One region of the Streptomyces sp. NPDC056169 genome, then DNA from elsewhere that is predicted to be linked to it. Evidence: riboswitches for the same ligand, from Rfam matches in the RefSeq annotation. Region 1 holds a riboswitch; each other region holds the start of a gene.
What was found. A riboswitch is a leader RNA that binds a small molecule or an ion and turns the genes downstream of it on or off. The one in region 1 is predicted to bind cobalamin.
Positions count from the first base shown of each region.

Region 2: it holds a riboswitch for cobalamin, as region 1 does, so the genes downstream of both, ACFC0G_RS10560 (ribonucleoside-diphosphate reductase subunit alpha) here and ACFC0G_RS00325 (cobalamin biosynthesis protein) in region 1, are expected to answer to the same signal.
Region 3: it holds a riboswitch for cobalamin, as region 1 does, so the genes downstream of both, cobN (cobaltochelatase subunit CobN) here and ACFC0G_RS00325 (cobalamin biosynthesis protein) in region 1, are expected to answer to the same signal.
Region 4: it holds a riboswitch for cobalamin, as region 1 does, so the genes downstream of both, metE (5-methyltetrahydropteroyltriglutamate--homocysteine S-methyltransferase) here and ACFC0G_RS00325 (cobalamin biosynthesis protein) in region 1, are expected to answer to the same signal.

Region 1 covers NZ_JBHJUO010000001.1:57,903-61,252, forward strand. Annotated here, with positions in the region: gene ACFC0G_RS00315 (anion permease) at 1-1,235, shown strand, start outside; gene ACFC0G_RS00320 (hypothetical protein) at 1,248-1,469, shown strand; cobalamin riboswitch at 1,605-1,737, shown strand; gene ACFC0G_RS00325 (cobalamin biosynthesis protein) at 1,771-2,757, shown strand; gene ACFC0G_RS00330 (cobyric acid synthase) at 2,754-3,350, shown strand, end outside.
Region 2 covers NZ_JBHJUO010000005.1:350,940-354,289, forward strand. Annotated here, with positions in the region: gene mctP (monocarboxylate uptake permease MctP) at 1-330, shown strand, start outside; gene ACFC0G_RS10555 (GNAT family N-acetyltransferase) at 413-913, shown strand; cobalamin riboswitch at 950-1,090, shown strand; gene ACFC0G_RS10560 (ribonucleoside-diphosphate reductase subunit alpha) at 1,222-3,350, shown strand, end outside.
Region 3 covers NZ_JBHJUO010000003.1:42,955-46,304, reverse strand. Annotated here, with positions in the region: gene ACFC0G_RS05120 (cobalamin biosynthesis protein CobG) at 1-1,086, opposite strand, end outside; cobalamin riboswitch at 1,166-1,299, shown strand; gene cobN (cobaltochelatase subunit CobN) at 1,340-3,350, shown strand, end outside.
Region 4 covers NZ_JBHJUO010000018.1:139,566-142,915, forward strand. Annotated here, with positions in the region: gene metE (5-methyltetrahydropteroyltriglutamate--homocysteine S-methyltransferase) at 1-1,789, opposite strand, end outside; cobalamin riboswitch at 1,956-2,176, opposite strand; gene ACFC0G_RS28795 (hypothetical protein) at 2,283-3,188, opposite strand.

The DNA of each region.
Region 1 (3,350 bases):
TGACAGCTCTCGTGTTCGATTTCACGAACGGTTTCCACGACACCGCCAACGCGATGGCCACGACCATCTCGACCGGTGCACTCAAGCCCAAGACGGCGGTGGCCATGTCCGCCGTGCTGAACCTCGTCGGCGCGTTCCTGTCCGTGGAGGTCGCCAAGACGATCTCCGGCGGGATCATCAACGAAGAGGGCATTCGTACAGAAGTGATCTTCGCGGCGCTCGTGGGCGCCATCCTGTGGAACCTGCTGACCTGGCTCCTGGGCCTGCCGTCCAGCTCCTCCCACGCGCTCTTCGGCGGCCTCATCGGCGCAGCGGTCATGTCGGCCGGCTGGTCGGCCGTGAACGGCCCCACCATCGTCACCAAGGTCCTCATCCCGGCCGTCGCCGCGCCGATCGTCGCCGGCCTCGCCGCGATGCTGGCCACCCGGCTGACGTACAAGATCGGCGCCAAGACCGAGGCGAAGCACACCGCCAAGGGCTACCGGGTCGGCCAGATCGCCTCCGCGGGTCTCGTCTCCCTCGCCCACGGCACCAACGACGCCCAGAAGACGATGGGCATCATCACCCTCGCCCTGGTCACCCAGGGCGTCGTCGCCCCCGGCTCCAACCCGCCTCTCTGGGTCATCGTCGCCGCCGGCGTCGCGATCGCGCTCGGCACCTACCTCGGCGGCTGGCGCATCATCCGCACCATGGGCAAGGGCCTCACCGACCTCCAGCCGCAGCAGGGCTTCGCCGCCCAGACCAGCGCCGCCACGGTCATCCTCGCCTCCTCGCACCTCGGCTTCTCCCTCTCCACCACCCAGTCCTGCTCGGGTGCCGTGATGGGCGCGGGCCTCGGCCGCAAGGGCGGCGTCGTCCGCTGGTCGACCGCGACCCGGATGTTCGTCGCCTGGGGCCTGACCCTGCCCGCCGCCGCCCTCGTCGGCGCCGGTGCCGAGTTCCTCACCAAGCAGGGCCCCTGGGGCATCGCCGCCGTCGCGGTCCTGCTGGTCTCCGGCTCGGCCGTCATCTGGTCGCTGTCCCGCCGCAAGCCGGTCGACCACAACAACGTCACCGACGACGACCTCGACGGCGAGTCCGAGCCCGCGGGTGTGGTGACCACCGCCATCGCGGCCGTCACCCCGCCGCCGGCCGGTTCCGTCGCCGCCGTCGCGGACGAGGACCTCAAGACCACCATCCCCTCGCCGGTCCCCACGGACCCGGCCGCTCCCCCGGCCCCCGCCGCAGCGGTGTAAGGAACCAACGACATGAAGATCGACTGGGCAGCTCTCGGCGCCGTCTTCGGGGTCAGCCTCGTGGCGACCGTCGCCCTCGTGGGCCTCTTCACCCTCGGCATCATCGGCCTCTCCAAGCAGGAGCAGGCCGCCGCCCAGGGCGGCTCGGCCACGATGGCCCGCACCGGCGCCTACGCCTGCTTCGCCCTGTGCGTGGCGGCCGTGGCGTACGGCATCTATCTGATCGTCGCCTGACGGTCCTCTCTGTACGACGGCCGGGCGGTCCGCACCTTCGGGTGCGACCGCCCGGCCGTCGTGTGTGTGGTCCGTGTTTGTGGTGCTTCGCACAGTGACCTGTCGCAGGTCAAGGGTGAGTTGACGGGTGTTCGCGGGCCGTGGTGGACTGCCGAGGCCATTACGGCGGCAGCAGAGGAAGTCCGGTGCGAATCCGGCGCGGTCCCGCCACTGTGACCGGATCCGACGGGTCCGGAAGTCAGGAACTCTCGCCGCCGGTCACGTCGATCCAGGGCGCGGACCCTGAGTGAGGACCTGCGCCATGCCCGGCCGCACCAGAACCAGCCGCCTTTCCCCGGACGGATTCGCGTACGGCGCGGCCCTCGGGCTCGCCGTCGACCGGCTCGTCGGCGATCCCCGCCGCGGACACCCCGTCGCCGCCTTCGGCCGGGCCGCCGCCGCGGTCGAACAGCGCCTCCACCACGACCACCGCGGCTGGGGCGCCCTGCACACCGCCGTCTGCGCCGGCTCCACCGCCGCCCTCGGCGCGCTCGCCGCCCGGGCCGTCCGGGACCGGCCGGCCGCCGCCGTGGCGCTCACCGCCGCCTCCGTCTGGGCCGTCGTCGGCGGGACGACCCTGGGCCGCGAGGCCCGTGCGATCGGCGGGGCGCTCGCCGTCGGGGACCTGGACGTCGCCCGGGAGCGGCTGCCGCACCTGTGCGGGCGCGACCCGCAGTCCCTGGACGGTCCCGCGATGGCCCGCGCGGTCGTCGAGTCCGTCGCCGAGAACACCTCCGACGCCGTGGTCGGCGCCCTCTTCTGGGGCGCGGTCGCCGGCGTGCCGGGCCTCGTCGCCTTCCGGGCCGTCAACACCCTCGACGCGATGGTCGGCCACAAGTCCCCGCGCCACCGCCGCTTCGGCTGGGCCTCGGCCCGGCTCGACGACGTGGCCGGCTGGCCCGGAGCCCGGCTGACGGCCGTCGCCGCGACGCTCGCCGGAGGGAATCCGCGCGGGGCCGTACGGGCCTGGCGGGCGGACGCGGACCGGCACCCGAGCCCCAACGCGGGGCCCGTCGAGGCCTCGTTCGCGGGCGCCCTCGGCGTACGGCTCGGGGGGACCCTCTCGTACGGCGGGCGGGTCGAGCACCGGCCCGTGCTGAACGGGGAAGGGCGGCCCGTCGAGGTCGCCGACATCGACCGGGCGGTCCGGCTCTCGCGCCGGGTCACCGCCGTGACCCTGGCCGCCTGTGTCGGCGGCCGCATGATCATCGGTGCTGCCGTGAAGAACGCGAAGCGGAGGAACGCATGAGGGGTGGGGGCCTGCTGGTCGCCGGGACCACGTCCGACGCCGGCAAGAGCGTCGTGACGGCCGGCATCTGCCGCTGGCTGGTCCGCAAGGGCCTGAAGGTGGCGCCGTTCAAGGGACAGAACATGTCCCTCAACTCCTTCGTGACCCGCGAGGGCGCCGAGATCGGGCGGGCCCAGGCCATGCAGGCCCAGGCCGCCCGGGTCGAGCCGACCGCGCTCATGAACCCGGTCCTGCTCAAGCCGGGCAGCGACCGCTCCAGCCAGGTCGTCCTGATGGGCAAGCCGGTGGGCGAGCTGTCCGCCCGCGGCTACCACGGCGGGCGGCAGAAGGAACTCTTCGAGCCGGTGATGGCGTGCCTGGAGGAACTCCGGGGCATGTACGACGCCGTGATCTGCGAGGGGGCGGGCAGTCCGGCCGAGATCAACCTGCGGCGCACGGACATCGTGAACATGGGCATCGCGCGGGCCGCGCGGCTGCCCGTGGTCGTGGTCGGCGACATCGACCGGGGCGGGGTCTTCGCCCAGTTCTTCGGGACGACGGCGCTGCTGAGCCCCGAGGACCAGTCGCTCGTCGCCGGATACCTCGTGAACAAG
Region 2 (3,350 bases), on a different contig from region 1:
CACCGCTGGGCGCTGCTCGCCGGCTGGGCCGTCGGCATGGTCTACGGCACGGTCGCCGCGTACGGCGTCGCCAGCCCGACGCAGAAGCACTTCGGCGGCTCCTCCGCCGAGATCCCGGGCATCGGCGAGATCGGCTACATCGGCCTCACCGCGTTCGTCCTCAACGTCGTCGTCACGGTCGTCCTGACCTTCGTCCTCAAGGCCCTGAAGGCCCCCGAGGGCGTCGACGAGACCTCCCCGTCGGACTACACGGTCGACGCGCCGGCCCGCGCGGCGAAGCCGAAGCCGGACCCGCAGGCGGACCCGAAGGTCGGCGCCGGAGCGCACTGACCTCGCGGTACGACACAGGGGCCCGGGATCTCCGCCAGGAAATCCCGGGCCCCTTCCCGTACCCCCGGGGCACACTGCCCCCATGGACTTCACGATCAGGGCGGTACGGCCCGAGGAACACGAGGAGCTCGGGGAACTCACCGGGCTGACATACCTGAACGACGGGCTGCTGCTGTACGGCGAGGACGACTTCTACCTGGACGTACTGAAGGACACGGCCCGGCGGGCCCGCGAGGCCGAGGTGCTCGTCGCCGCCGACGAGGACGACCGGATCATCGGCGGGGTGACCTTCGCCCCCGGCTCCACCCCGTGGGCGGACATCGCCGTCGCCGGCGAGGCCGAGTTCCGGATGCTCGCGGTCGCTCCGGAGGCCCGCGGCAGGGGCGTCGGAGAGGCCCTCGTCCGCGCCTGTGCGGACCGCGCACGGGCCCTGCCGGGGTGCGCGCGGCTCGTGCTCTCCACCGACGCGAAGATGGTCTCGGCGCACCGGATCTACGAGCGGATGGGCTTCGTCCGCACCCCCGAGCGGGACTGGGAACCGATTCCCGGCCACCAGCTGCGGACCTACGCCCTGGAGTTCTGACACACGGACGACACAACATGTGGGGGGTTCTGCGAGCAGCGCCCCCCACATGTATGCTCGTCCTCGCTGTCGACGCAGGGAAATCCGGCGCGAATCCGGAACTGTCCCGCAACGGTGTGCTTCGTGTTGATTCGTACGAAGTGAGTCCGAGGACCTGCCGACAGCACACCCGGTCCAGCCGTTCCGGGTGTCACTGACGTCCGGGCCTCGCGGAGTGGGCCGGTGGACGCGGCGCGTCCTGTGTACGGATGCCCGCCTGCCCGCCTTCCCCCGCCGCGGCCCCGAGCCGAGCGAGGGAGAGCCCCCACGTGACCATCGCGCCCGCCGATCCGGCCACGGCGATCGAGAGCGACGGACCCGGCACCGTGCTGCTGCGGACCCTGACCGATCTCACCGCCGACCTCCCCGACACCGACCCCGGCAAGATCGCCGCCGCCGCGCTCCGCGGCCGCAGCGCCACGTCGGACGAGGCGGAACTGCGCGAGCTGGCCACCGAGGCGGCCGCCGGTCTGATCTCCGAGGACCCGGCCTACTCCCGGCTCGCCGCCCGGCTCCTGACGATCACCATCGCCGAAGAGGCCGCCGGCCAGGGCGCGGTCTGCTTCTCGGCCTCCGTGGCCGTCGGCCACCGCGAGGGCCTGATCGCCGACCGCACCGCCGACTTCGTCGCGCGGCACGCGGACCGCCTCGACGCGACCATCGACCAGACCGCCGACGACCGCTTCGGCTACTTCGGTCTGCGCACCCTCTTCTCGCGCTACCTGCTGCGCCACCCGATCACCCGCAAGGTGATCGAGACCCCGCAGCACTTCATGCTCCGCGTCGCCTGCGGCCTCGCCGAGGACGAGAGCGTCCGCGCGCTCGACGAGGTCGGCGCGCTGTACGGCCTGATGAGCCGCCTGGACTACCTGCCGTCCTCCCCCACGCTCTTCAACTCCGGCACCCGCCACCCGCAGATGTCCTCCTGCTACCTCCTCGACTCCCCGCAGGACGAGCTGGACTCCATCTACGACCGCTACCACCAGGTCGCGCGCCTCTCGAAGCACGCCGGCGGCATCGGGCTCTCCTACTCCCGCATCCGCGCCCGCGGTTCCCTCATCCGCGGCACCAACGGGCACTCCAACGGCATCGTCCCGTTCCTGAAGACCCTCGACGCCTCCGTCGCCGCCGTGAACCAGGGCGGCCGCCGCAAGGGCGCCGCCGCCGTCTACCTGGAGACCTGGCACGCGGACATCGAGGAGTTCCTGGAGCTCCGCGACAACACGGGCGAGGACCAGCGCCGTACGCACAACCTGAACCTGGCGCACTGGATCCCGGACGAGTTCATGCGCCGCGTCAACGCCGACGCCGACTGGTCGCTCTTCTCCCCGGCGGACGTGCCCGAGCTCGTCGACCTGTGGGGCGAGGAGTTCGACGCCGCCTACCGCGCCGCCGAGGCGAAGGGCCTGGCCCGCAAGACGATGCCGGCCCGCGACCTGTACGGCCGGATGATGCGGACCCTGGCCCAGACCGGCAACGGCTGGATGACCTTCAAGGACGCCTCGAACCGGACGGCCAACCAGACCGCCGAGCCCGGCCACACCGTCCACTCCTCCAACCTCTGCACGGAGATCCTGGAGGTCACGGACGACGGCGAGACCGCGGTCTGCAACCTGGGCTCGGTCAACCTCGGCGCGTTCGTGGACGTTTCGACCCAGGACATCGACTGGGAGCGGCTCGACGCGACCGTCCGCACGGCCGTCACCTTCCTCGACCGGGTCGTCGACATCAACTTCTACCCGACCGAGCAGGCCGGGCGTTCCAACGCCCGCTGGCGGCCGGTGGGCCTGGGCGCGATGGGCCTCCAGGACGTCTTCTTCCAGCTGAAGCTGCCGTTCGACTCCCCCGAGGCGCGCGCGCTGTCCACCCGTATCGCCGAGCGGATCATGCTCGCCGCGTACGAGGCCTCCGCCGACCTCGCCGAGCGCAGCGGCCCCGTCCCGGCCTGGGACAAGACGCGCACGGCCCGCGGTGTCCTGCACCCGGACCACTACGACGTCGAGCTCAACTGGCCGGAGCGCTGGGCGGCCCTGCGCGAGCGGATCGCCGCGGTCGGCATGCGCAACAGCCTGCTCCTGGCGATCGCGCCGACGGCGACCATCGCCTCGATCGCGGGCGTCTACGAGTGCATCGAGCCGCAGGTCTCCAACCTCTTCAAGCGCGAGACGCTGTCGGGCGAGTTCCTCCAGGTCAACTCGTACCTCGTCGACGAGCTGAAGCGGCTCGGCGTGTGGGACGCCCAGACCCGGGACGCGCTGCGCGACGCCAGCGGCTCGGTCGCGGGCTTCACCTGGATCCCGGCCGAGGTGCGCGAGCTGTACCGCACGGCCTGGGAGATCCCGCAGCGCGGCCTGATCGACATGGCCGCCGCGCGGACGCCGTTCCTCGACCAGTCGCA
Region 3 (3,350 bases), on a different contig from region 1:
GAGGGACTTGGCGCAGCCGGGGCGCCCGGTGCAGGCGCCGACGCCCGCCCAGGGGGAGTCGGGGCGGGTGATCAGCCCGTACGAGGCGAGGTCCGTGAGCCGGTCCGGGAGCTGGTCCCCGAGCCGGTCCGGGAGCCGCTCCCCGAGCCGGTCCGCGTCCGTCGCCCGCGCCCGCGCCCCGACGACGACGGCACCGCGCCACGGCGTCAGCCGTACCTCGTCGGCGGGCAGCAGCGCGCGCAGCTGGGCGGCGGTGAGGCGGCCGAGGGGCACGAGGACGTACAGGGCGGTGGCGCCGAGGGGCCCGGGGGCGAGGGGCGCGCGCTCACGTAGGTGTGGCGCGGGTACGGGCTCCGCCGCGATCCCCGCGCGGGCGAGCGCGCCCGCGACGTCCGGGGCGTGGTCCTCCGGCAGCTCCCGCACCCGCCAGGCGCCGTTTCCGGCCGTGCGGGCGGCGTCCAGGAAGGCCCCGGCGGCGGCGAGCGCGGCCCGGGGCGCGTCGGCTCCGCCGACCCGGAAGGCCCGCCCGCCGACGTACAGGACCGCCGTCCCCGGCTCCACTGCGACCAAGGTCACATCGCCGCCGAGCCCCGCCACGTCACCGCGCCCGTCGTCGAGCACGAACAGGAAACGGCCGGAAAGCGCCGCGGCCCACGGCTCGCCGCACAGCAGCCCGTCGAGCTCGCGGGCCCACAACTGGACCTCGGGGCCGCCGAGTCCGTCGAGACCGGCGGCGGGCGAGGCGACGATGTTGCGGACGCGTTCGTGGGTGGGGGAGGGCAGCAGGCCCGCCTCCGCGAGCAGTGCGGCGAGCTCCGCCCCGCACTCCTCCGTGAGGCCGCGCAGCTCCGCGTTCCCCCGGGAGGTGAGGCTGATCCGCCCGTCGCCCAGGGACTCCGCGGCCGTCGCCAGAGCCTCGACCTGACGAGACGTCAGACGTCCTGCGGGCAGCCGCAGTCGGGCCAGCCGGCCGTCGTCGGCGGCGTGCAGGCGCAGCGCCCCGGGGCAGGCGTCGCCACGGTCCCGTATGCGAGCTTCGTCCCGTTCGGGCGTCGGGGGAGGGGTGGGCGGCATGGCGGCGAGCATACCCACGGGGCACCGGGCCGCCACCGAGTGTGATCCGGCCGACTCCACGGCCCGCCCCGCCCCGACGACGCCACGATCTAGGATGCAGATCGGCATGGGGTCCCAGGGCCCCGGGGAGGAAGCCCGGTGAGAATCCGGCGCGGTCCCGCCACTGTGAGCCCGTACCAGCGATGGCACGGGTGAGCCAGGAACTCCCGCCGTCCACACGACCACCCGGGGCGCGGACAACCCCGAGGAAGGGCCTGCGCACGCCATGCTTCTGCTGCTGTCGCACTCCGACACCGACCTGCTCAGTGCCCGCGCGGCGAACGCCGCCTCGGCCGAGGGCCCGGTGGAGTACCGCTTCGCCAACCCCTCCCGGCTGCCCCTCGCCGAACTGCCCGCCCTCCTCGACGGCGTCGAGCTCGTCGTCGTCCGCCTCCTCGGCGGCCTCCGTTCCTGGGAGGAGGGGATCGACGCGATCCGCGCCACCGGGAAGCCGGTCGTCGTGCTCAGCGGCGAACAGGCCCCCGACGCGCAGCTGATGGAGACCTCGACGGTCCCCGTCGGCGTCGCCACCGAGGCGCACGCCTACCTCGCGCACGGCGGCCCCTCGAACCTGGAGCAGCTCGCCCGCTTCCTCTCCGACACCGTCCTCCTCACCGGCCACGGCTTCGAGGCCCCGGCCGCCGCCCCCACCTGGGGCCCCCTGGAGCGCACGGCCCGTACCGAGAGCGGCCCGACGATCGCGGTGCTCTACTACCGCGCCCACCACATGAGCGGGAACACCGCCTTCGTGGACACCCTGTGCGAGGCGATCGAGGACACGGGCGCCCAGGCGCTCCCGCTGTACGTGGCGTCCCTGCGCGCCCCCGAGGCGGAGCTGCTCGACCGGCTCCGTACCGCCGACGCGATCGTCACCACCGTCCTCGCCGCGGGCGGCACCAAGCCCGCCGAGGCGCAGGCCGGCGGCGACGAGGAGGCCTGGGACGCGGGCGCGCTCGCCGCGCTCGACGTGCCGATCCTCCAGGCGCTGTGCCTGACCGGTTCGCGCGAGAACTGGGAGGAGAACGACGAGGGCCTGTCGCCGCTGGACGCGGCCAGCCAGGTCGCCGTCCCCGAGTTCGACGGCCGGCTCATCACCGTCCCGTTCTCCTTCAAGGAGATCGACGCGGACGGCCTGCCCGCATACGTCGCGGACGCCGAGCGCGCCGCCCGGGTCGCCGGAATCGCGGTCCGCCACGCGCGGCTCCGCCACATCCCGAACGCCGAGAAGAAGCTGGCGCTCGTCCTCTCCGCGTACCCGACGAAGCACTCCCGCATCGGCAACGCGGTCGGCCTGGACACCCCGGCCTCCGCCGTCTCCCTCCTCCGCCGCCTGATCGCGGAGGGATACGACTTCGGCCCGACCGAGGAGCTCCCCGGTCTCGTCTCCGGCGACGGCGACGAGCTGATCTACGCCCTCATCGAGGCCGGCGGCCACGACCAGGACTGGCTCACCGAGGAGCAGCTCGCCCGCAACCCGGTCCGGATCCCGGCCGCCGACTACAAGCGCTGGTACGCCGAACTCCCCGCCGAGCTCCGCGCGTCCGTCGAGGAGCACTGGGGCCCGGCGCCCGGCGAGATGTTCCTCGACCGCTCCCGCAACCCGGAGGGCGACATCGTGCTCGCCGCCCTGCGCCGCGGGAACCTGCTGGTCCTCATCCAGCCGCCGCGCGGCTTCGGCGAGAACCCGATCGCGATCTACCACGACCCCGATCTGCCGCCGTCCCACCACTACCTGGCGGCCTACCGCTGGATCGCCGCCCGCGCCGAGGACGGCGGCTTCGGCGCCGACGCCATGGTCCACCTGGGCAAGCACGGCAACCTGGAGTGGCTGCCCGGGAAGAACGCCGGCCTGTCCGCCGCCTGCGGCCCCGACGCGGCCCTCGGCGACATCCCCCTGATCTACCCCTTCCTCGTCAACGACCCGGGCGAGGGCACGCAGGCCAAGCGGCGCGTGCACGCGACGCTCGTCGACCACCTGGTGCCGCCGATGGCGCGCGCCGAGTCGTACGGCGACATCGCGCGCCTGGAGCAGCTGCTCGACGAGTACGCGCAGATCTCTTCCATGGACCCGTCGAAGCTGCCGGCGATCCGCGCCCAGATCTGGACGCTGATCCAGGCGGCGAAGCTGGACCACGACCTGGGGCTCCAGGACCGCCCGGAGGACGACGGCTTCGACGACTTCCTGCTGCACGTCGACGGCTGGCTGTGCGAGGTCAAGGACGCCCAGATCCGCGACG
Region 4 (3,350 bases), on a different contig from region 1:
GCAGGGCGAGAGCGACCTGGCGGGCGGTGTCGGCGAGCGGCTGGTCGTCACGGACGAAGGACCAGGCGAGCATGGTGACGGGTCCGGTGAGCATGCCCTTGACGGGCTTGGCGGTGAGGGACCGGGCGTACGCCGTCCAGCGGACCGTCATCGGCGCCGGCCGGGAGATGTCGCCGGCGAGGACCGGCGGCCGGACGTAGCGGGTGCCGTAGGACTGGACCCAGCCGTGCCGCGTGGCGAGGTAGCCCGTGAGCTGTTCGGCGAAGTACTGGACCATGTCGTTGCGTTCGGGCTCGCCGTGGACCAGGACGTCGAGGCCGGTCTTCTCCTGGAAGGAGATCACTTCCTGGATCTCGGACCTGATGCGCTCCTCGTACCCGGCGGTGTCGATCCGGCCGGCCCGCAGGTCGGCCCGGGCGGTCCGCAGCTCCGCGGTCTGCGGGAACGAGCCGATGGTCGTACTGGGGAGCAACGGAAGCCGGAGGGTGGCGTGTTGGGCGGCGGCCCGTTCGGCGTACGGCTGGGGGCGCCGGGTGTCGGAGGCGGTGACGGCGGCGGCGCGGGAACGGACGGCCGGGTCGCGGGTGATGGGGGAGCCGGCCCGCGAGGCGAGGTCGGCGCGGTTGGCGGCGAGCTCGGCGGTGATGGCCCCGGTGCCCTGTGACAGGCCCTTCGTCAGGGTCACGACCTCGGCGGTCTTCTGGCGGGCGAAGGCGAGCCAGCGCAGGATCTGCGGATCGATCTCGCGTTCGGCCGCCGCGTCGAGCGGGACGTGCAGCAGGGAGCAGGAGCCCGCCACGTCGACGCGGTCGGCGAGGCCGAGGAGGGTGCCGAGGGTGGTGAGCGACGCCGCGAGGTCGTTGACCCAGATGTTGCGGCCGTTGACCACACCGGCGACGAGCCGCTTGCCCGGCAGGCCGCCGGCGGCGGCGAGCGCGTCGAGGTTGGCGGCCGCCCGCTCCGTGAAGTCGAGCGCGAGCCCCTCGACCGGCGCCTTGGCCAACACCGGGAGGGCGTCGCCGAGTCGGTCGAAGTAGGAGGCGACCAGGAGCTTGGGCCGGTCCGTGAGCCCGCCGAGGTCGCGGTAGGCGCGGGTGGCGGCGTTCAGTTCCGCCGGGGTGCGGTCCTGGACGAGCGCGGGCTCGTCGAGCTGGATCCAGTCCGCGCCCGCCGCCCGCAGGTCGGCGAGGACCTCGGCGTACACCGGGAGCAGCCGGTCGAGGAGGGTGAGCGGATCGAAGTCGGCGGCCACGCCGGGCGCCGGCTTGGCGAGCAGCAGGTAGGTGACGGGGCCGATCAGGACGGGCCGGGCGGCGAGGCCCAGGGCGAGGGCCTCGCGGAGCGCGGTGACCTGCTGGGAGGAGTCGGTGGAGAAGACCGTGCCGGGCCCCAACTCCGGGACGAGATAGTGGTAGTTGGTGTCGAACCACTTGGTCATCTCCAGCGGTGCGACGTCCTGGGTGCCGCGCGCCATGGCGAAGTACCCGTCGAGCGGATCCGCGGCGACGGCCGCCCGGTGGCGCTCGGGGATCGCGCCCACCATGACGGTGGTGTCGAGGACGTGGTCGTAGTACGAGAAGTCGCCGGTGGGGACCTCGGTGATGCCGGCGGCGGCCAGCTGCCGCCAGGTGGTGGCGCGCAGGTCGGCGGCGGTGCTCCGGAGGGCGTCGGCGGTGACGCGGCCCTTCCAGTACCCCTCGACGGCCTTCTTCAGTTCCCGGTCGGGCCCTTGGCGGGGGTAGCCGTACAGGGTGGACTGCGCTGCCGCGGCTGCGGACTTGGTGGTCACGGAGATCTCCTTCGCGAGATGAATCCCTGAGATCCCGGAGACGGGACGCGGACGCGAAGGGGTGACGGAACGGACGGCGCGACCCGGCGCGGTGCGACGCGGTCGTCCTTCTCGCTCTGTACGCCGACCCGCCCACGAGGTCACCGGAATGTCCGCGCGCGGAATCGTCCGCGTGCGGGCAACGGGCAGGTCTTCGGACTCGCGGGCACGTCCTCACGGGGGAGGACTCCTAGTGGCCGTCGCTTCCCAGACCCGTCCCGGGTCCAGTGCTGATGACGGCGGTCGTTCCCGCTCACCGCTGCGGGGCAGTCCCGGATTCCCACCGGGTTCCCTCTTACGACGCATCCCGTCCGGCTGACGGGGCGAACCAGCTGCACCCGCAGCCTAGCCTGGTCGTCCGGTTGTTCGCACGCGACGGGACTCCGGAGCGCCACCGGGCCCCGGAGTCCGTCATGTCGGGTCGTACGTGCGTGTGCGTGCGTGCGTGTCGGGGTCAGGCGCCGCAGAAGGACTCGGTCCGGACGAAGCCGCCGAGGTTCTCGTCGTCGGTGCCGAGCAGCGTGTCCGCGGACTCGGGCAGGCACTCCACCGCCTCGACCTTGTACTGGGGGTACGTCCCGAGCACGGTCGGGGAGGCCGCGAGCGCGACCCGTACCCGGCCCGTCGCCGAGATCGTCACCCGGCCGGCGTCGCTCACCGCCGAGTCGAACGGGCCGTCGTCGCCGGCGTCCGCCGCCGACCCCACGACGAGCCTGCCGGCGGCGGTCACCGCGATGTCGGAGATGTGCCGTGCACCGTCGTCGGCGGGGTGTGCGGCCCGGTAGGTCCGGCTCGTCACCGCCCCGAACAGCGGCTGCCCCCACGCGGCGAACGTCAGCGGCGCCGCGTACAGGGTGGCGGGACGGCCGGGGCCGGCGCCCCGGTCCGCCCACAGGGCGGCGAGCTTTCCGTTCTGGGCGACGAGCGCGAAGCTCTCGAAGTCGTCGCCCTCGCCGATCGCCGGCAGCGGCGTGTAGTCGACGACCGTCGCCGTCGAGCCGGCGACCTTCAGGCGGAACAGGACTCCGCGGCTGGTGAGTGCCAGGTACTCGCCCGGCATCCCCGGGACGGCCTCGATGGCCTCCAGGTCGACCGGCTCCGGCCCGTCCCAGGTGAGCGGCGCGACGGTGTCGGAACCCTCCCGATGGGTGATCCGGGACAGCCGCTGTTGCCCGGACCGCTTGTTGTCATGGACGACCAGGACCTGCACGCCGGTGCCGTCGTCGGTACGGCCCTCGTACGCGAGACCGCTGACACCGCTGAGGACGTCGCCACCGACCTTCTGCCACTCTCCGGCGGCCCCGGCGGGGGCGGAGCCCAGCGTCGTCAGCAGCGCGGTCGCCGCGGTGAGCCAGGCCATGCGCTGCAACATCGAAAGTTTCACGGAGTCGCTTGCCTTCTCTGTCCGACAGACGCGAGATCACGCGCCGGACGTCAGGCTATGGATCTTGGTACGGGCGGCCCCAGCGCCCGTTGCTCCGTTCGCCGGAGCGCGCGGTCGGACAAGGGGCGCGTGGGCGGT